2 linked regions of the Catenuloplanes indicus genome follow. The protein of the gene in region 1 binds, or shares a complex with, the protein of each later gene. Links are inferred from orthologs where the notes say so. Each region holds a gene or a part of one and is shown in the gene's direction. Other genes may lie near its edges. The genes, in order: uvrA and mfd.

Region 1 (10,104 bases):
GATCACCGGCGCCGGTGTGGGCGGGTTGCCGCTGGTCGACGGCGTCATGCTGCAGCCGGACGGCGACGTCTTCAGCCGCCGCCGCCGCCGCCGACGCCGCCGCACGAACCGCGATCCGTGACACCCTGCAAACCCTGGTCGCGGGTACGCCAGCCCCCGGCTCGCGCCGCCTGCAACCCCACCCTCACCGTCGCCGCCCTGGTCGAACGCTGCCTCGACCGACTAATCCCCGCCGACGCCGGCACGGTCTTCTGAGGTCGGTGGCGACTAATGACTGCCGGCGGTCCCTTCCGCCGGGCCCGGTGAACGGCCAGGCGCGTCCGAGCCGTCCGGCGAAAGGTATCCGAGACGGTCCGTCTCGGTCCGCCTGCTGAGCAGCTTCGCGGCTTCGGCGAGTCCCGCTTAATCGACGTCGATGAGAACCTTGGCCATGCCGATCTCCATATGTCCGGAGCGTAATCCCAATATGTACAGGCTTCCTACCAGCCGCGTTCGTGCCAGTCCGGGAGGGCGGGGCGTTCGGTGCCGAGCGTGGAGTCGTCGCCGTGGCCGGGGTAGAACCAGGTGGAGTCGGGGAGTCGGGCGAAGAGCTTGGTCTCGACGTCGGTGATCAGGGACTCGAAGGCGGTCCGGTCGCCGCGGGTGTTGCCGACCCCGCCGGGGAAGAGCGAGTCGCCGGTCCAGAGGTGCGGCGTGCCGGCGGGGTCCCGGTAGAGCAGCGCGATCGAGCCGGGTGTGTGGCCGACGAGGTGGATGACCTCCAGCGTGACCTCGCCGACCGTGATCGTGTCGCCGTCCTCCACCGTTCGGGTGACGACCGGCAGCTCCGGCGCGTCGTCGCGGTGTGCCACGGACGCGGCGCCGGTGGCGGCGACCACCTCGGCCAGGGCACCCCAGTGGTCGCCGTGCGCGTGCGTGGTGACGACGGTGGAGAGTTCGGAGCCGGCCAGGGACAGCAGCGCGGACGCGTCGTTCGCGGCGTCGATCAGCAGCTGGGCGCCGGTGGCGGTGCAGCGCAGCAGGTAGGCGTTGTTGTCGGAGGCGCCGCCGACGGACTGCTTCGTGATGGTCAGCGCGGGCAGCTCGCGCACGGCCGGGCCGGAGCCCGGAGAGACATGACCGGTGTACGACACGAGCGCCCCCATACATCGATGATCGATTCAGGTCCCAGCGTAGCGACCGGGACGCCAGGCGCGGGTTCTGGCATGATGCGCGGGTGCGAGTCCTGGACAGCGCGCCCGAGGAGGCGACGCCGAAGCCCGACGGCCGGCCCGGATCCCACCGCCGCTGGGACGTGATAGCCGGCGTGGTCTATACGGCGCTGGCGGTGCTGGTCACCTCGCGCCTCTGGGCGGGCCCGAACGGCCGGGTGCTGGCGGCGAACGAGGACGACCACGGGTTCTTCCTGTTCGTGCTCGCACACGCGGAGCGGGCGGTCTTCCACGGGGAGGCGCTGTTCTTCACGGACCGGCTGAACTTCCCGGACGGCATCAACATGATGGCGAACACGTCGATCCTGGCGCTGGGCGTCCCGGTCTCGCCCATCACGCACTGGTTCGGCCCGGGTGTCTCGATGGCGCTGTTGATCACGGTCGGGCTGGCCGGTACGGCCGCGGCCTGGTACTGGGTGCTCGGCCGGCACTTCGTCGGTCACCGGAGCGCCGCGTTCGTCGCCGGGCTGTGGGGCGGCTTCGCGCCGACGATGATCTCGCACGCGAACGGGCACATCAACTTCACCGTGCTGATCCTGGTGCCGTTCCTGTTCTGGCGGGTTGCCAAGATCCGCGAACCGGGGAGGCCGGTGCGCAACGGCGTCCTCCTCGGCCTGCTGATCACCGCTCAGGTCTTCGTCAACGAGGAGATCCTGCTCTTCGTGGCGCTGGCCTGCGCGATCTTCACGGTGTCGTGGCTGCTGATGCACCGCGACCGGATCAAGACGGTCTGGAAGCCCGGGTTGATCAGCCTCGCGGTCGCGGCCGGCACCTCCGGCGTGCTGCTCGCGTACCCGCTGTTCCAGCAGTTCCTCGGCCGCCAGCACTACCGCGGCCTGCCGTTCACGCCGGACGTCTACGTCACCGACCTCGCGTCGTACGTGTTCTACGCCCGCCAGTCGATCGCCGGCCACACCGGGCTGGCCGAGTCGCTGAGCGTCAGCGCGACCGAGGACAACAGCTTCTTCGGGCTGCCGCTGGTCGTGGTGCTGGTGGTCTGCGCGGTGCTGACCTGGCGGTCGAAGGCGATGCGCGCGGTCGTGATCACCGGGCTGGTCTTCGTGGTCATCGCGTCCGGGCCGACGCTGGTGGTCGGCGGCAAGGACACCGAGGTGCCGATGCCGCTGTTCTTCGTCAGCCACCTGCCGCTGATCAACCTGATCACCACCACGCGCTTCACCATGGTCGTGGTGTGGGCGTGCGCGTTCCTGCTGGCCTTCGCCACCGATCGGGTGATCGAAAACGCACACCAGGAGCAAGCACCGGCCACGGTACGCCGGCGCGCGGTCCTCTGGTGGGTGACGGTCGCGGTCGCGCTGCTCCCGGTCGCGCCGAAGCCGCTGATCACCGTCCCGGCCACGCCGATGCCCGAGTTGATCACGTCCGGCGAGTGGCGCGAGTTCGTGCCGGACGGCCGTTCGCTGGTCCCGGTCCCGCTGCCCGAGGTGACGGTGGGCCGCGAGGGTATGCGGATGGCCGCGTTCGCCGCGCTGGACGCGCCGGTGCCGCGCGGCTACTTCATGGGCCCGACGAACGGTGAGATCGACACCACCGGCACCTGGAACGCGCCGGCCCGCCGCACGTCGGACATCCTGTTCGAGATCGTCCGGTCCGGCACGGCGCCGGTGATCACCGCGGCCGATCGGGCCGCCGCGCGGGAGGACCTGAAATACTGGAAGGCCGGTGCGCTCGTGCTGGGGGAGCGGCACGCGCAGGCGGAGATCCTGAGGACCACGGTGACCGACCTGCTCGGCCGGGAGCCTGTGCTGGTCGGGGGCGCGTGGGTGTGGGCGGTGTCGGACCTCCCGGTCTGAACGCCGCGAACGGAAAATGTCGTACCCCCCGATTAGAGTCGCCTGCGGCGCTCTTCTGCGGTCTGACCTGCTGTTAGTACCCCGATCGGGGAAGCGGGAGTTCAACCGGGGTAAGAGGCGTTGGAACATCCCGGGCCGTCGAGCGGCCCAATGTGACACAGACCACAGGTATGGCATTTTTTGAGCTGGGAAGTGGGCGGGCAGTGACCGACCGACTGATCATTCGTGGCGCGCGTGAGCACAACCTCCGCGACGTCTCCCTTGATCTGCCACGCGACGCGATGATCGTCTTCACCGGCCTCTCCGGGTCGGGCAAGTCCAGCCTCGCGTTCGACACGATCTTCGCCGAGGGCCAGCGGCGGTACGTGGAGTCCCTCTCCTCGTACGCGCGGCAGTTCCTCGGCCAGATGGACAAGCCGGACGTCGACTTCATCGAGGGCCTCTCGCCCGCGGTGTCGATCGACCAGAAGTCGACGTCGCGCAACCCGCGCTCGACCGTCGGCACGATCACCGAGGTGTACGACTACCTGCGCCTGCTCTTCGCCCGCGCCGGTGTGCCGCACTGTCCGGTCTGCGGCGAGCTGATCTCCAAGCAGTCCCCGCAGCAGATCGTCGACCGGATCCTCGCGATGCCCGAGGGCACCCGGTTCATGGTGCTCTCCCCGGTGATCCGCGGCCGCAAGGGCGAGTACGTCGACCTTTTCGCCGAGCTGCAGACCAAGGGTTACGCGCGCGCCCGGGTCGACGGCGTGGTCCACCCGCTGACCGACCCGCCGAAGCTGAAGAAGCAGGAGAAGCACACGATCGAGGTAGTCATCGACCGTCTCAGCGTGAAGGCGAGCGGCAAGCAGCGGCTCACCGACTCGGTCGAGGCCGCGCTCGGCCTCTCCGGCGGCCTGGTCATCTTCGAGTTCGTCGACCAGCCGGAGGACGACCCGGACCGCGAGCGCCTCTTCTCCGAGCACCTGGCCTGCCCGAACGAGCACCCCCTGGCGATCGAGGACCTGGAGCCCCGGGTCTTCTCGTTCAACGCGCCGTACGGTGCCTGCCCGGAGTGCACCGGCCTCGGCACCAAGAAGGAGATCGACCCCGAGCTGGTCATCCCGGACACCGAGCGCACGCTGCGTGACGGCGCGGTGCAGCCGTGGGCCGGCGGCCAGACCCAGGAGTATTTCCTGCGTCTGCTGGAGGCGCTGGGCGAGCAGGAGCACTTCACGCTGGACACGCCGTGGCGCAAGCTGTCGTCCCGCGCGCAGAAGACGATCCTGTTCGGCTCCGAGGACCAGGTGCACGTCAAGTACCGGAACCGGTACGGCCGGGACCGGTCGTACTACACCGGTTTCGAGGGCGTCATGCAGTGGATCGAGCGGCGCCACGCGGACACCGAGTCGGACTGGTCCCGGGAGAAGTACGAGGGCTACATGCGGGACGTGCCGTGCGGCACGTGCAAGGGTGCCCGCCTCAAGCCCGAGGTGCTGGCCGTCACGCTGAACGACAAGTCGATCGCGGAGGTCTGCAACCTCTCGATCGGCGAGTGCGCGGACTTCCTCGGCGAGATGGAGCTCAACGACCGGCAGAAGATGATCGCCGAGCGGGTCCTCAAGGAGATCAACGCCCGGCTGCGGTTCCTGGTCGACGTGGGCCTGGACTACCTGTCGCTGGACCGGCCGGCCGGCACGCTGTCCGGCGGCGAGGCGCAGCGCATCCGGCTGGCCACCCAGATCGGCTCCGGTCTGGTCGGCGTGCTCTACGTGCTGGACGAGCCGTCCATCGGCCTGCACCAGCGGGACAACCACCGGCTGATCGAGACGCTGGTCCGGCTGAAGAACCTGGGCAACACGCTGATCGTGGTCGAGCACGACGAGGACACGATCCGCCAGGCCGACTGGGTGGTCGACATCGGCCCGGGCGCCGGTGAGCACGGCGGCCGGGTGGTGCACTCCGGGCCGTACGCCGGGCTGCTGAAGAACAAGGAGTCCGCGACCGGGGCATATCTCTCCGGCCGCAAGTCGATCCCGGCGCCGATGGTGCGCCGGCCGCGTACCCCCGATCGGGAACTGGTCGTCCAGGGTGCCCGGGAGAACAATCTGCGCGGCGTGACCGTGCCGTTCCCGCTCGGGCAGTTGATCTCGGTCACCGGCGTGTCCGGCTCCGGCAAGTCCAGCCTGGTCAACGACATTCTCTACAAGGTGCTGGCCAACCAGATCAACGGCGCGAAGATGGTGCCCGGCCGGCACTCCCGGGTGACCGGGCTCGACCAGATCGACAAGGTGGTCGGCGTCGACCAGTCGCCGATCGGCCGCACCCCGCGGTCGAACCCGGCGACGTACACCGGGGTCTTCGACAACATCCGCAAGCTGTTCGCGGAGACCACCGAGGCGAAGGTGCGCGGCTACGGCCCGGGCCGGTTCTCGTTCAACGTCAAGGGTGGCCGCTGCGAGAACTGCGCGGGCGACGGCACCATCAAGATCGAGATGAACTTCCTGCCGGACGTCTACGTCCCGTGCGAGGTGTGCAAGGGCGCGCGGTACAACCGCGAGACGCTCGAGGTGCACTACAAGGGCAAGACGATCTCCGAGGTGCTGGAGATGCCGATCGAGGAGGCCGCGACCTTCTTCGAGCCGATCACCTCCATCCACCGGCACATGAAGACGCTGGTCGAGGTGGGGCTCGGCTACGTCCGGCTGGGCCAGCCCGCGCCGACGCTCTCCGGTGGCGAGGCGCAGCGCGTCAAGCTCGCCTCCGAGCTGCAGAAACGCTCCAACGGCCGCAGCGTGTACGTGCTGGACGAGCCGACCACCGGCCTGCACTTCGAGGACATCCGCAAGCTGCTGCTGGTCCTCCAGGGCCTGGTCGACAAGGGCAACACGGTGATCGTGATCGAGCACAACCTCGACGTGATCAAGTCGTCCGACTGGCTGATCGACATGGGCCCGGAGGGCGGTCACCGTGGCGGCACCGTGCTCGCCATGGGCACGCCGGAGGAGCTGGCCGAGGTGCCGGAGAGCCACACCGGCCGGTTCCTGCGCCCGATGCTGGGCCTCGAGGGCGAGCCGGCCGGCGCGAAGGACGCGGTTGCGCGGGCCGCGAAGGCGAACGGAGAAAAGGTCAACTCGGTGAAACCGGCCGCGGCCACGAAGGCTCGTTCCAGTCGAGCCAAGGTCACGGCCAGCCGATAGCGGTCAACCCTCTGTCAGCGAACTGTGCCCGGGTTCATCTGTTACGCACAGGTGTGTTCTCTACCGTGAGTAACGGACGTGGGGAGGTCCGGCCGGTTCTCGTCGAACCGGCCGGGCCCGCCACCCGTGTCTATGGACGTGGACGCGCACGGCGGCACAGCGGCCGGCGCACCGCGGGCTAACAGGAGGGGTTACAGCATGAAGAACGAGCAGGTGCTCGAGGCCGGGACCGCGTCGCGCCGGATGCTGCTGGTCGGCGCCGGTTCCGTGGGTGCGGTCGCCGCGCTCGCGGCGTGCGGCACCGAGACCGACTCGCCGAGCACGAGCTCGGGGGCGGGGACCGGCCCGACCACGGGTGCCCCCTCGACGACCGGCGCGGAGAGCAGCGCGCCGTCGGCCGGCGGTGGCGACGCCGCGGCGAACGCGATCGCCAAGACCGCGGACGTCCCGGTCGGCAGCGGCGTGATCCTCGCGGAGCAGCAGGTCGTCGTCACGCAGCCGGCCGCGGGCACGTTCAAGTGCTTCAGCAACATCTGTACGCACCAGGGCTGCCCGGTGAGCAGCGTGGACGGTGGCTCGATCGTCTGCAAGTGCCACAACAGCCTGTTCTCCATCGAGGACGGCTCGCCGACCTCGGGCCCGGCGCGTCAGCCGCTGGAGGAGAAGCAGATCACCGTCGACGGCGAGTCGATCACGCTCGCCTGAGTCCCGCCTCCCGGTGGCCGGGCGCCCGCACGCCCGGCCACCGGAGGAGGGTTGTCACACCCCCGGATTAGGCTGGGTGAGTGCCCGATCCGTCGACCTATCGCCCCGCGCCCGGGACCATCCCCGAGTCCCCCGGCGTCTACCGGTTCCGTGACCCGACCGGCCGGGTGATCTACGTCGGCAAGGCGAAGAGCCTGCGCAGCCGGCTGAATTCGTATTTCGCCGACACGTTCACGCTGCACCCGCGCACCCAGCAGATGGTCACCACGGCCGGCTCGGTCGACTGGGTGACCGTCGGCAGCGAGGTCGAGGCGCTCCAGCTGGAGTTCACCTGGATCAAGCAGTTCGACCCACGCTTCAACGTGAAGTACCGGGACGACAAGTCATACCCTTTCCTCGCCGTCACGCTGGACGAGGACTATCCGCGCCTCCAGGTGATGCGCGGCGCCAAGCGCAAGGGCGTGCGCTACTTCGGGCCGTACTCGCACGCGTGGGCCATCCGCGAGACGCTCGACCTGCTGCTTCGCGTCTTCCCGGCACGCACCTGCTCGGCCGGCGTGTTCAAGCGCGCGGCCCAGGTCGGCCGCCCGTGCCTGCTGGGCTACATCGGCAAGTGCTCCGCGCCGTGCACCGGCCAGGTCAGCATGGAGCAGCATCGCGACATCGTGCTCGACTTCTGCGACTTCATGGCCGGCAAGACCGACACCATGGTCAAGAAGCTGGAGCGGGAGATGATGGCCGCGTCCGACGAGCTCAACTTCGAGCTCGCCGCGCGCCTGCGGGACGACATAGCGGCGCTGCGCCGCGCGCTGGAGAAGCAGGCCGTGGTGCTCGGCGACGGCACCGACGCGGACGTGGTGGCGTTCGCCGACGACCCGCTCGAAGCCGCGGTCCAGGTCTTCCACGTGCGCGACGGGCGGATCCGGGGCCAGCGCGGCTGGGTGGTGGAGAAGAACGAGGAGCTGTCCCTCGGCGACCTCGTGCACCACTTCTGCACCCAGGTCTACGGCACCGAGCACGGCGAGACCGACGTGCCGCGCGAGCTGCTGGTCCCGGCGCTGCCGGACGACGCGGACGCGCTCGCCGACTGGCTCTCCGACCACCGCGGCAGCCGCGTGCAGATCCGCATCCCGCAGCGCGGCGACAAGAAGGCGCTGATGGAGACGGTCGCGCGCAACGCGGCCGAGTCGCTGACCCGGCACAAGCTGAAGCGCTCCGGCGACCTGACCACGCGCAGCAAGGCGCTGGAGGAGATCGCGGACGCGCTCGGCATGGACACCGCGCCGCTGCGCATCGAGTGCTTCGACGTCTCCCAGATCCAGGGCACCGACGTGGTCGCCAGCATGGTCGTCTTCGAGGACGGGCTGCCCCGCAAGGGGGAGTACCGGCGGTTCATCGTGCGCGGCGACCGGCACGGCGGCGGCATGGACGACCTGTCCGCGATGTCCGAGGTGATGCGCCGCCGCTTCGCCCGGCTCAAGTCGGAGAACGCGCAGGCCAAGGACCAGGCCGACACGGTACGGTCCGGCGGCTGGCTTGAGGCGGGCGACGAGGTGGCGGGCGGCGAGCCGGTCGCGAACGAGGAGGTCGGCGCGGACGGCGCGCTCACCTCGGGCGGTGAGCCGGACTCGGGCCGCGGCGCGGCGCTGAGCGAGGAGCTGACCGCGCGCGGCGAACCGGTCCCGGCTGAGCTGCCCGGCATCGACCCGACCACCGGCCGGCCACGGCGCTTCGCGTACCCGCCGAACCTGATCGTGGTGGACGGCGGTGCCCCGCAGGTCGCGGCCGTGGCCGCGGTGATGGCCGAGATGGGCGTCACCGACGTCGCGCTGTGCGGCCTGGCCAAGCGGCTGGAGGAGGTGTGGCTGCCGGACGACGAGTTCCCGGTCATCCTGCCGCGCAACTCCGAGGCGCTCTACCTGCTGCAGCGCGTCCGCGACGAGGCGCACCGGTTCGCCATCACATTCCACCGGCAGCGTCGTTCCAAGCGGATGACGGTCTCCGCGCTGGACGACGTGCCCGGCCTCGGCGAGGTGCGCCGCAAGGCGTTGCTGCGCCGGTTCGGCTCGGTGAAGAAGCTGGCCGCGGCCACACCCGCGGAGATCGCCGAGGTCCCCGGCATCGGGCCGCGCACGGCCGAGGCCATCCTGACCGCCCTGACGGGTGAAAAGCCGGCCGGCTCCGCCGCCCCGGAGACGGCCGATATGCCGGGGAACAGCGCATCCACCGGGGATGTTGAGTCCGACGCAGGCGCACGGCCCGCCACACCCGAACTCTAGGATTGGCGGCCGACAGACTTTCGACCTTGAGGGGGCCGTCGTGACCGAGCGGCGCGACGACGAGCGACCGGAGGAGACAGTGACCGACCGGTTCGACCGGCACGGCGAGCAGCGACCGGAGGGCGACTCGTCGTCCCGCGAGGAGATCAGCCTCGTCGTGGTCACCGGTGTCTCCGGCGGCGGCCGCAGCACCGTGGCCCGGGCACTGGAGAACGTCGGCTTCTACGTCGTGGACAACCTGCCACAGGCCCTCATGGTCGAGATGGCCGAGCTGGCGTTCGCGGCCGGTGGCGGTGCGACCCGGCAGACCGCGATGGTGCTGGACGTGCGCAGTCGCGCGTTCTCCACCGACCTGGCCGGTGCGATCCAGGCGCTGCGCGACAAGGGCTTCCACCCGCGCGTGGTGTTCGTGGACGCGGACGACGAGGTGCTGATCCGCCGCTTCGAGAGCGTCCGCCGCTCGCACCCGCTGCAGGGCGAGGGCCGGCTGGAGGAGGGCATCGCGGCCGAGCGGAAGCTGCTCGAGGAGGCCCGCGACCAGGCCGACGTCATCATCGACACCAGCCACCTGAACGTCAACCAGCTGCGCCGCCGGGTCGAGGAGCTGTTCGGCGGCGAGGACGCGCGCCGGCTGCGGGTGACCGTGCTGTCGTTCGGCTTCAAGTACGGGCTGCCGCCGGACGCGGACTTCGTGCTCGACGCCCGGTTCCTGCCCAACCCGTACTGGGTGCCGGAGCTGCGCGAGTTCACCGGCCGCGACGAGTCGGTCAGCTCGTACGTGCTGGGTCAGGACGGCGCGCTCGACTTCGTCGGGTCGTACGCGTCGCTGATCGCCGCGACCGCGTCCGGCTTCGAGCGCGAGGGCAAGCGCTACCTGACCGTGGCGATCGGCTGCACCGGCGGCAAACACCGCAGC
Region 2 (10,693 bases), 1.5 Mb from region 1 along the record:
TCGCTGCGCGTTCTGCTCGAGTCCGAGCAGATGACGCTGCACGGCACTGTCTACCGCGTCGTCGACCAGGCCGCCACCTCCGAGGTCCAGGTCGTCCTGATGCTCGACGCCGACGAGTCCCAGGCCCAGGCCATCCGCCGGCACGTGATGAACCTCCAGCGCCTGGCCCGCGCCCGCGCCCGCGACCACGCCTGACCCCTTCGTCCGATATGCCGCGCCGCGGGTGTGGAGCGCGGTGGTGGACTGGTGAAGGGGTGTTGCGTCGCGTCGGGATGGGGAGCGCGGCGACGGTTGCATGGTTTGTCCGGTGTTGTGCGGGACCGGCTCCGGGGCGGGCGGGAAGCGGAGTGCCAGCGGAGTCTTCGCGCCCGGCGGGGTTTGCCCGCGGGAGCATGCGGGCCGCACCACGCCGGGAGCGGGAAACCGGAATGGGATGACTCAGCGCCGTGGGAGCAGGCGGGCCGCACGGTGCCGGGAGTGCGGCTCAGACGCCCAGCAGCGTACGGAGGTGGCGCGGGGACGGTGAGCCGTGCGCGAGCATGGCGTCGTGCCAGGTGCCGAGCGGGACGGACGGTGGGCGGGCGGCGGCGATCGCGGAGACCTCGGTGTAGCCGACGAAGTAGGTGGAGAGCTGGGTCGAGGTGAGCAGCAGGCGGCGCCACTTGCCGGCGGCCTCGCCCTCCTCCTGGAACGCGCGGCCGGTCATCATCCGCATCGCGTCCGTCTCGGACAGGTCCTCGCAGTGGACGAGCTGGTCGAGCACCGCGTTCATGGTCATTCGGAGTTGCATCTTGAGCTGCTGCATGCGGACCGGCAGGCCGCCGAAGCCGTGGTCGGCCAGGGACTCCTCCGCGTGCACGGCCCAGCCCTCGACGAACGGGTCGGACCAGCCGAGCGAGCGAACCCGGGTGTTGCCGCGGTAGCGGCGGGCGTGCGCGAGCTGGACGAAGTGGCCGGGCATCGCCTCGTGCACGGTCAGGTTGCGGACCATGTGGTGGTTGTACTCGCGGTAGAGCGACTCGACCCGCTCCGGCGACCAGTCCGCGGGCGCCGGTGCGATGCAGTAGAACGTGGGCACGTCCGCGGTCTCCATCGGGCCGGGCGGGTCGCAGTAGGCGACGCTGACGCCGCGCGCGAACTCCGGCATCGCCTCGATCACGCACTCGTCGTCCGGGATGGTGACGATCCCGTGCGTGCGGACGAAGTCCGTGGTCTCGGCCATGGTGACCCGGGCGAAGTCCACTATCGTGTCGTTGTCCGGCCGTTCCTCGGCCAGCTGGGCCAGCGCGCGGCGCACGGTCTCGTCGGTGGCCGGCCCGCCGGTCAGCTCCGCCGCGGTCTCGCGGATCCGCTCGCCGATCCGCTCCAGGTTGTCCTCGGCGCGGCGTAGCACCTCGGACGCGGACAGCTCGGTGTCCAGCGTGTGCCAGAGCCGCGCCTCCCACTGCCGCCGGCCGAGCCGCGGCGAGCGGCCGTCCGCGTCCAGGCCGCGCAGGTGGGCGGCGAACCCGTCCAGTTCCTCGGCCGCACGGGCGGCCAGCGGCGTGATCCGGCCGGCCAGCGACGGTTCCTCGGCCAGCAGCGTGGGCAGCTCGTCGCGGATCAGGCCGGCCGCACCGGCGAACTGCCCGGCCGCGGTCTCGACGTGCACCCGCGGGCAGTCGTGCAGCACCGCACGCGCGGTGGCGACCGCGTCCGGCACCGCGGCGAGCCGGCCGGCCAGCGACTCCAGCCGCGCCGCGACCGGCGCGAACCGGCGGGCCATCAGGCCGTGCAGCAACGGGCCGGGGTTGTGCAGCAGCGGGTTCCACTCGTGCTCGCGGATCTCGGTCAGTTCCAGCAGCCGCCGCTCGACCATGGTGGTCAGGATCGCGTGGTCGACCTGGTCCTCCGGGTCGAGCCCGTCCACGTCCAGCTGGGCCAGCGCGTTGCCCGCGTCGATCAGCATCGCGGTGCGTTCGGTGACCGCACCGGCCGAATGGTCCGGCAGGCGGTCGTCGTGGGTGTGGTCCCCGGCGTAGAAGGCGGTGACCGGCTCACTCGCGAGGATCGCGTCGACGATGCGCTCGGCCACGGGCACGAAATCCGACATGACGATCAATCTAACCGCCGGACCCCGGCTCATGCGGTATCCCGGGCAGAGGGGCAGGCCTCGTGCGACGCACCACCCGTCGCACGAGGCCTGCCGGAGAGGCCGGCCTGACCGGTACCGGCCGGCCTCGGGTCTTCGGGTCAGCCGGCCTGCGCGGGCACGGCCGGGCGCACCGACTGCGGCGTGTCCGGGGCGGACGAGCGCGGCCGTACGTGCGAGCGGTTCTTCCCCTGGTTCTGGGTGCCCGGTGGCGGCGGCGGGACCGGCCGTTTCGCGTTACCGGCCGAGCCGTTCGAGCCGGCCGGGAGGGCCTCGGTGAGCGTTCCGGGCAGCAGCCGGGCCGGCGTGCCGGTCGGACGGACCTTGTGGACGAACGCGTGCCGCGCCGCCGCGAACCCGGACCGGTCGTCGAAGATGTCGTGGCTCATCTCGGCCAGCTCGCGCACCTCGTGCACGCCGAGCGGCCGGCCGGACGTGAGCGCCCGCGCCTTCCGGTGGCGCATCCGGCGGTTGAGCTGCGGTTCGGCGTATCGGGCGGCGAGCTCGGCGAGCCAGTCCGCGAACGCGTCCGGGTGCCGCGGCCCGACCTCGTCCAGCAGGCCGATCGCGCGTGCCTGGCCGGCGTTGACCGGTAGCTTCTCGGTGAGCAGCCGTTCCGCGCGGACCACTCCGACCCGGCGCGGCAGCGTCCAGGTGTGCAGCTCCGATCCGTACAGGCCGATGTCGTAATAGGGGTTGAGCACGATGTCCTCGCGCCCGGCGACGACGTCCGCGCCCAGGCCGAGCATCACGCCGCCGGCGCCCGCGTTGCCGGGGTAGGCCGCGATCACCACCTGCCGGGTGCACTCGATGATCTCCGTACAGACCGCGTTGATCGCCTTGATATTGGCCCAGGCGGCACCGGCCGGGTCGGTCGCGGCCGTGATCTGGTTCAGGTGGATGCCGTTGCTGAACGCCTCCGTGCTGCCGCGCAGCACCAGCACCCGGGTGTCCTGGCCGGCCGCGTGCCGGAACGCGCCGAGCAGCCGGCGGCACTGCCCGGTGGACATCGCACCGTTGTAGAAGTCGAACGTGAGCCAGCCGACGTCCGCGGTCCGCCGATATTTGATCTGCCGGTAGGCACCGGGCACCTCCGCCTCCGAACCCAACGGCAACGGCGCGTGCGGTACGCCGTGCAGCCGCCGGCCGAGGACCACCGCGGCCGGCAGCTTGATGCCCCGGGGCCAGGTGCCGGCCGGGCCCGCCGCGTCCGTGCGCGGCTCCGGGTCGGCCTGGCGCAGGTGGCCGAGCCACACGCTGCCGTCGCCGGTCGCCACCATGACCGCGCCCTGCCGGCGGCACAGCACGGTGCCCGGCGGCGCACCGGCCGCGGTGCCCGGATGCACGTCGTACGCGAAGACCGGCAGGCCCAGCACCTCGGTGCGTACGCCCGGTGCGCCGTCCGCGGCCCGGATCCGCCGGATGATGCGCTCGCTGCCCTCGTCCCATCCGAACGCGCGGTCGGACTGGCGCATCAGCGGACGCGGACGCGCGTTCGGCACCTCGTGCGGCATCCGCTCGGCCGGTACCGGCCGGAACGCCGGGTCGGCGGCCTTCGCCATCACCTCCTGCACGCAGGCGACGGCCGCGTCCGCGACCGGGCCGTTGTACAGCGCGGACTTGCGCGGCGCGGCGCTGGCCAGCCGGAAGATCCGGGTGGCCCAGATCGGCCCGGCGTCCATCTCGGCCACCGCCTGCAGCGCGGTGACGCCCCAGTACGGCTCCGCCTCGGTGATCGCCCAGTCGAGCGAGGACGGTCCACGGTCGCCGACCGGGCCGGGGTGAATGATGATCGTGCGCCACTCGGACCAGATCTCGGCCGGCACCCGGTGCGTCAGGAACGGGCAGAGGATCACGTCCGGGCGCGCGCCGCGGACGCCCTCGATCATGTCCCGTTCGCCGGTCGCGAGCAGCACACCGACCTCGTGTCCCGCCTCCCGGAGCGTGCACCAGACGCGCTGGCTGAGTCCGTTGAAGGCGGAGACGAGCAGCAGTACCCGCACCGTGTGGTCCTCCTTGCGTGGTGGGGTGGGTTGTGCAGCCGGTGATCCCCCTCGAGACGAAGTCTCCCGGGTGATCGGGGCCCGGCCCGAGAGACCTTGCAAGGGCTCCGAGCTGCCGGGCCGCACACCCGGTGCGACGGGTGGGACACCGCCACCAACGGATTCAGCCGAACTCCGGACCCGCGCTCGGACGCCCGTCCCACCGCTGATCCACGGGACGGGCCGGGGATCGGCGTAGTCTGGATGTCGTACCCCCCGTCCAGACTGGGCGCGGGGTAAACGCCGTGCTGTCTTACGGGGGATGTGCAATGAAGCTCGCCGGCCTTCTTCCCGCCGCGCTCGCCGACGGTGGCCTGGCCCGCGCCCGCGATCTCGCCCGCACCGGCGGGCCGGAGGCGGCCGAGCTGGGGCTGACCGCGCCGGCGCCGCTGCGGCCGTTCATCGTGGCGACCGTCGCGGCCGCGGTGAAGTCCGGCGGTGCCGGGCGCCCGGTCCTGGCCGTGACCGCCACCTCGCGCGAGGCGGACGACCTGGTCGACGCGCTCGGCTGCCTGATCCCGGCGGAGCAGGTGGTGGCGTTCCCGGCCTGGGAGACGCTGCCGCACGAGCGCCTCTCCCCCCGGTCGGACACGGTCGGCAAGCGGCTGGCCGTGCTGCGCCGGCTCGCGCACCCGGGCGAGGCCGGCCCGGTCCGGGTCGTGGTCGCGCCGGTCCGGTCGGTGCTCCAGCCGCAGCTCAAGGGCCTCGGCGATCTGGAGCCGGTGGTGCTGCGGCCGGGCGGCGAGGCCGGTCTGGAGGAGACCGTCGAGCGGCTGGTCGACCTGGCGTACGCGCGGGTCGACCTGGTCACCAAGCGCGGCGAGTTCGCGGTGCGCGGCGGCATCCTGGACGTGTTCCCGCCGACCGACGAGCACCCGTCACGCGTGGAGTTCTGGGGCGACGAGGTCGAGGAGATCCGCACGTTCGCGGTGGCCGACCAGCGCACCATCGAGCCGGCCGCCGAGCTGTTCGCGCCGCCGTGCCGGGAGCTGCTGCTCACGCCGCACGTGCGGGAGCGCGCCGCCGCGCTGGCCGCCGCCCACCCGGAGCTGGGCGAGATCCTGTCCAAGCTGGCCGAGGGCATCCCGGTGGAGGGCATGGAGTCGCTGGCCCCGGCGCTGCTGGACGGCACGGACAGCATGGAGCTGCTGCTGGACTGCATGCCGCGGGACACGCACGTGCTGCTCTGCGACCCGGAGCGCATCCGCACCCGGGCGCATGACCTGGTCCGTACCAGCGAGGAGTTCTTGCAGGCCAGCTGGGCTGCGGCCGCGGTCGGTGGCGAGGCTCCGGTCGACGTCGGCGCGGCGGCCTTCCGCAGCCTGTCCGAGGTGCGCGCGGAAGCGGCGCGGCTCGGTCAGCCGTGGTGGTCGGTGTCGCCGTTCGGGCTCGACTCCACGACGGCGGAGACCGCGCCCTGGGAAGACGAGGTGCGGACCGAGGTCACGCCGGACGCCGGCGACGACATCGCGCTGGCCGCGCAGGCCGCGCCGCTCTATCACGGCGAGACCGGTCGGCTGGTCGACGACCTGAAGCGCTGGTCCGGCGACGGCTGGTCGGTGGTGCTGGTCTTCGAGGCGAACGGCCCGGCCAACCGCGCGGCCGAGGTGCTGCGCGACGCCGGCCTCGGCACGATCATGGCCGACGGGCTGGAGACCGCGCCGGCCGCCGGGCAGATCACCATCGTCTGCGGCGGACTGAACCACGGCTTCGTCGACGAGCGCGCCCGGATCGCGGTGGTGACCGGCAACGACGTGACCGGTGGCCGGGGCGCGACCACCAAGGCGATGGGCAAGATGCCGTCCCGCCGCCGCAACACGATCGATCCGCTGGAGCTGAAGGCCGGCGACCACGTGGTGCACGAGCAGCACGGCATCGGGCGGTACGTGGAGCTGGTCCAGCGGAAGGTCAACGGCGCCGACCGCGAGTACCTCGTGATCGAGTACGCCCCGGCCAAGAAGGGGCAGCCCGGCGACCGGCTGTTCGTGCCGACCGACCAGCTCGATCAGCTGTCCCGCTACGTCGGCGGCGAGGCGCCCACGCTGCACAAGATGGGCGGCAGTGACTGGCAGAAGGCGAAGGCGCGGGCGAAGAAGGCGGTCAAGGAGATCGCCGCGTCGCTGATCCAGCTGTACGCGGCCCGCCAGGCGCAGCGCGGCCACGCGTTCGGGCCGGACACGCCCTGGCAGCGCGAGCTGGAGGACGCGTTCCCGTACCAGGAGACGCCGGACCAGCTGGCCGCGATCGAAGAGGTCAAGCACGACATGATGCAGCAGGTCCCGATGGACCGGCTGATCTGCGGCGACGTCGGCTACGGCAAGACCGAGATCGCGGTTCGGGCCGCGTTCAAGGCGGTGCAGGACGGCAAGCAGGTGGCCGTGCTGGTGCCGACCACGCTGCTGGCCCAGCAGCACTACAACACGTTCGCGGAGCGGATGTCGCAGTTCCCGGTGGAGATCCGGCAGCTGTCCCGGTTCCAGACGCCGAAGGAAGCGGAGCAGACGCTGAGCATGGCCGCGGAGGGCACCGCGGACATCGTGATCGGTACCCACCGGCTGCTCTCCGCCGCGGCCCGGTTCAAGCAGCTCGGCCTGGTCATCGTGGACGAGGAGCAGCGTTTCGGCGTCGAGCACAAGGAGCACCTGAAGACGCTGCGGGCCAGCGTGGACGTGCTGACCATGTCGGCCACGCCGATCCCGCGCACGCTGGAGATGGCGATCACCGGCATCCGGGAGATGTCCACCATCGCCACGCCGCCGGAGGAGCGGCATCCGGTGCTCACGTTCGTCGGCCCGTCCGACGAGAAGCAGATCGCCGCCACCATCCACCGTGAGCTGCTGCGCGACGGCCAGGTGTTCTACCTGCACAACCGGGTCGAGTCGATCGACCGGGCCGCGCGGAAGCTGCGCGAGCTGGTGCCGGAGGCACGGGTCGCGGTGGCGCACGGGCAGATGTCCGAGGAGGCGCTGGAGCGGGTCATGGTCGGCTTCTGGGAGAAGGAGTTCGACGTCCTGGTCTGCACCACGATCGTCGAGTCCGGCATCGACATCCCGAACGCGAACACGTTGATCGTGGAGCGCGCCGACCTGCTCGGCCTGGCCCAGCTGCACCAGATCCGCGGCCGGGTGGGCCGCGGCCGGGAGCGGGCGTACGCGTACTTCCTCTACCCGCGGGAGAAGCCACTGACCGAGCACGCGCACGAGCGGCTGGCCACCATCGCGCAGCACACCGAGCTGGGCGCCGGCATGTACGTGGCGATGAAGGACCTGGAGATCCGCGGCGCCGGCAATCTGCTCGGCGGCGAGCAGTCCGGGCACATCGAGGGCGTCGGCTTCGACCTCTACGTGCGGATGGTCGGCGAGGCGGTACAGCAGTTCAAGGGCGAGCGGCCGGAGGAGGTCCAGGAGGTCAAGATCGACCTGCCGGTGGACGCGCACCTGCCGCACGACTACATCGGCGTGGAGCGGCTCCGCCTGGAGATGTACCGCAAGCTGGCCGAGGCGCGGGACGAGGCGGCGCTCAAGGAGATCGTCGCGGAGATGACCGACCGGTACGGCGAGCCGCCGGCCCCGGTGCAGAACCTGCTGGCGGTGGCGCGGTTCCGGCTGGTCGCGAAGGCGTACGGGCTGACCGAGGTGACGTTGCAGGGCAAGCATGTGCGGTTCGCGCCGCTGTCGCTGCCGGACTCGAAGCAGATGCGGCTCAAGCGATACCACCCGGACTCGGTCTACAAGCACGCGACCGACCAGGTGAGCGTGCCGCGGCCGATGACCCGGCGGATCGGTGGCGAGCCGGTCCGCGACCAGGCGCTGCTGGACTGGTGCGCGCAGCTGCTCAAGGACGTGCTGGGCGAGCCGGTCACCGTCGGCGCGTCGTAGAGTGATCGGCTCGTCACATGATAGAGTGATCTCTATGCGACCTGCCCGTTATGTGGCTTTCGTCGGAGCGGTGGCGCTCGCCCTCACCGGCTGCGCCCAGCAGAGCCCGGCCGTGGCCGCCTACGTCGGCGACACGACGTTCACCCAGCGCACCGTGGACGCGATCTTCGAGGACGCGCGCGCCGCGTTCGACGCCGACCAGGCCACGCTGGTCGCGGGCGCGTCCGTCGCGCCCGGCGAACCCGGCGAGCAGCTGGAACGGCCCAGCCTGCCGATCACCCGGCGGCACGTGGTCGACCTGCTGCTCACGCTCGACCTCGGCCGCCGCGCCGCGGAGGCACGCGACCTGACCCCCACCGGCCCCGAGGTGCCGGCCGAGCTGGTCGAGTCCGTGCTCGGCGTGCCGGCCGAGACGCGCTACGTCACGCTCTACAGCGAGTGGTACCAGCTCTACGGCGCGCTCCAGGACGACGTCACGCCCGCCGAGGTCACCGACGAGCGGATGATGACCGTGTACGACGCGCTGGTCGACGCGCACGCGATCGACCCCGGGCTGTCCGTGCCGGTGGTCCGTGAGCAGTTCGGCGGCGGCGAGTTCGCCAGCCTCCCGCTGTCCGTCGCGGACCTGCTGCGCGACGAGGCGGAGAAGGCCGGCGCGGTGGTCAACCCTAAGTACCTGCCGGTCGGCGTGCCCATGATCGCGTCGGCCAACAACCAGTCGTTCCCGTACCGGATGCCGTACCTGTCCGGCCGGACCGTCGTCACGACCGGCTGATCCCCTGCGGCATGCTGGTCGGCATGCCGCAGATCGTCCTGCTCGTCACCTCACCGCGCCTGCCCGCGGGCCTGCTGACCGCCGACGCCTGGGACCTCGTCCGCAACCACCCGGTGCTCGCCTCCGAGGAGAACGCCCAGGTCCACGCACTGCGCACGGCCGGCGCGAACGTCACCGTGCTGGCACCGGACGCCGCCGTCACGCCGGAACCGGCCAGCACGCCGGGGCCCACCGGCGCACTGGAGGCCGGCACCACGCCCGGAGCCGCTGACCCGCCGGGGGCAGCTGGTGCCGCGGCGGTCACCGCCGGACGGGACTTCGCCGCCACGCCGGGACCAGCCGGGACGCCGGTGTCCGCCGCCGCGCCGGAACTCTCGGCCGCGCCCGGCCGTCATGCCGTGCCGGTCGCGGAGGCCGTGCTGGCCGCCGCGGTCGAGCACGGCACCGTGGTGTGGCTGGCCGGGCCGGCCGGTGACCAGGACATGGCACGCACGCTGGGACTGCGGCTGGCGCGCGAGCCCGGCCTGGCCGAGCTGGAGCTGCGCTACGGCTCGTGGGACCCACCGGGCGCGCGGCTGCTGGACGCGGTGACCGTGATCGACCGGCTGGTCTCCCCCGGCGGCGACCCGTGGAAGCGCCAGCAGACGCACGCCACGCTCGCGCAGTACCTGCTGGAGGAAGCCTACGAGGCCTACGACGCGATCGAGACCGGTGACCTGGAGACGCTGCGCGAGGAACTCGGCGACGTGCTGCTCCAGGTGGTGCTGCACGCACGCCTGGCCGAGGAGCTGCCCGACGACGCACGCTGGACCGTCGACGACGTGGCCGGCACGCTGGTCGAGAAGATGATCCGCCGCAACCCGCACGTGTTCGCGGACACCGAGGTCAGCGGCGTCGACGAGATCATCGAGAACTGGGAGCAGATCAAGCGCGCGGAGAAGTCCCGCGACTCCGCGATGGACGGCATCGCACTCTCCCAGCCCGCGCTCTCGCTCGCCGCCAAGATCCTCCAGCGGGCCGAGCGCGCGGGCGTCGCCGTACCGGTGCCGGACGCCTCTGATGATCTTGGTGTTGAGCTGCTGCGGCGGGTCGCCGCGGCCCGCGCGGACGGTCTCGACGCCGAGGCCGCGCTGCGCCGCGCCGCCCTGACCCACGCCGAGGCCATCCGCGCCGCAGAGCAAGAACGGAGATGAACCGATATTTCCGCTTCCGGCCACAATGCCGCTCGGACTAAGTCGATCATGCGCTCCGGCCCGGGCCCGCAGGAACGTCCGCCCGCGCCCTACCCGCCCGAGCCAGTCAGGAAGGCATCCGTGCCGGCCAGCGGGCGCGCGAGCCGGCCGGGTTCAGTTCCCCGGCCGAGTGGCCCAGGGCACCGGTCGCCGCCGGCGCTCCTCCGCGCCTGATCCGGGGCCCGCTCGACACCCCGCCCAGTGACGGGCAGAGCTCCCCACGCGGCGCACCGCCGACGCCCGCCGCGACAGCGCAGCCGGGCGCGGTGAGCTGCACGCCGCAGTGGAGAGAATCTCGGGCGTGGAACGCCCGGAGCGGGCACCCACGCACTGAGCGGGAGCGCACGTCGAGGCCCTCGACGAGGGACGATGCCGATATAGGAAAACTAGTCTTGATATGCGCGACACGGGCGGCCGAGCGGCGATCGCGAGCGAGGTGACGCTGATCGAGGGGCAGGAACGCCACGACGCCGCCACGGCCTCGCATAGGGTGGTCGTCGGGACCACAGCTTGAGACAAGGCTCACCACGGTGACCACAGCGCTACGCGTCGCCGATACGATCGCGCACAAGTCGGACAGCGCTGTCCTTCGTTCGCAGGGAAGGAGCGCTTTCTGTGACCGAACAGCTTTCCGG

What was found.
Region 2: the proteins of uvrA (region 1) and mfd are in contact, whole or in part, in a crystal structure (PDB 4DFC), measured with the Escherichia coli proteins. The link is inferred for Catenuloplanes indicus from one-to-one orthologs.

The regions. Positions count from the first base shown.
Region 1 is NZ_JAUSUZ010000001.1:2,587,472-2,597,575, reverse strand. What follows is about bases 2,833-6,404. They hold uvrA (excinuclease ABC subunit UvrA), read left to right. Parts: upstream 2,833-3,228; coding sequence 3,229-6,204; downstream 6,205-6,404. Other genes in these bases: J2S42_RS11670 (Rieske (2Fe-2S) protein), read left to right, coding at 6,403-6,404; J2S42_RS11680 (glycosyltransferase family protein), read left to right, coding at 2,833-3,025. Outside these bases: J2S42_RS11690 (NAD(P)-binding protein), read left to right, coding at 1-121; J2S42_RS11685 (MBL fold metallo-hydrolase), read right to left, coding at 480-1,133; more of J2S42_RS11680, read left to right, coding at 1,217-2,832; more of J2S42_RS11670, read left to right, coding at 6,405-6,909; excinuclease ABC subunit UvrC, read left to right, coding at 6,990-9,188; RNase adapter RapZ, read left to right, coding at 9,334-10,104. UniProt on the Escherichia coli protein: The UvrABC repair system catalyzes the recognition and processing of DNA lesions. UvrA is an ATPase and a DNA-binding protein. A damage recognition complex composed of 2 UvrA and 2 UvrB subunits scans DNA for abnormalities.
Region 2 is NZ_JAUSUZ010000001.1:4,078,428-4,089,120, forward strand. What follows is about bases 4,091-8,251. They hold mfd (transcription-repair coupling factor), read left to right. Parts: upstream 4,091-4,442; coding sequence 4,443-8,051; downstream 8,052-8,251. Other genes in these bases: J2S42_RS18355 (enoyl-CoA hydratase-related protein), read right to left, coding at 4,091-4,134; J2S42_RS18365 (hypothetical protein), read left to right, coding at 8,086-8,251. Also shown: J2S42_RS18345 (flagellar brake domain-containing protein), read left to right, coding at 1-195; J2S42_RS18350 (DUF885 domain-containing protein), read right to left, coding at 485-2,092; more of J2S42_RS18355, read right to left, coding at 2,233-4,090; more of J2S42_RS18365, read left to right, coding at 8,252-8,826; J2S42_RS18370 (nucleoside triphosphate pyrophosphohydrolase), read left to right, coding at 8,850-10,019. UniProt on the Escherichia coli protein: Couples transcription and DNA repair by recognizing RNA polymerase (RNAP) stalled at DNA lesions. Mediates ATP-dependent release of RNAP and its truncated transcript from the DNA, and recruitment of nucleotide excision repair machinery to the damaged site.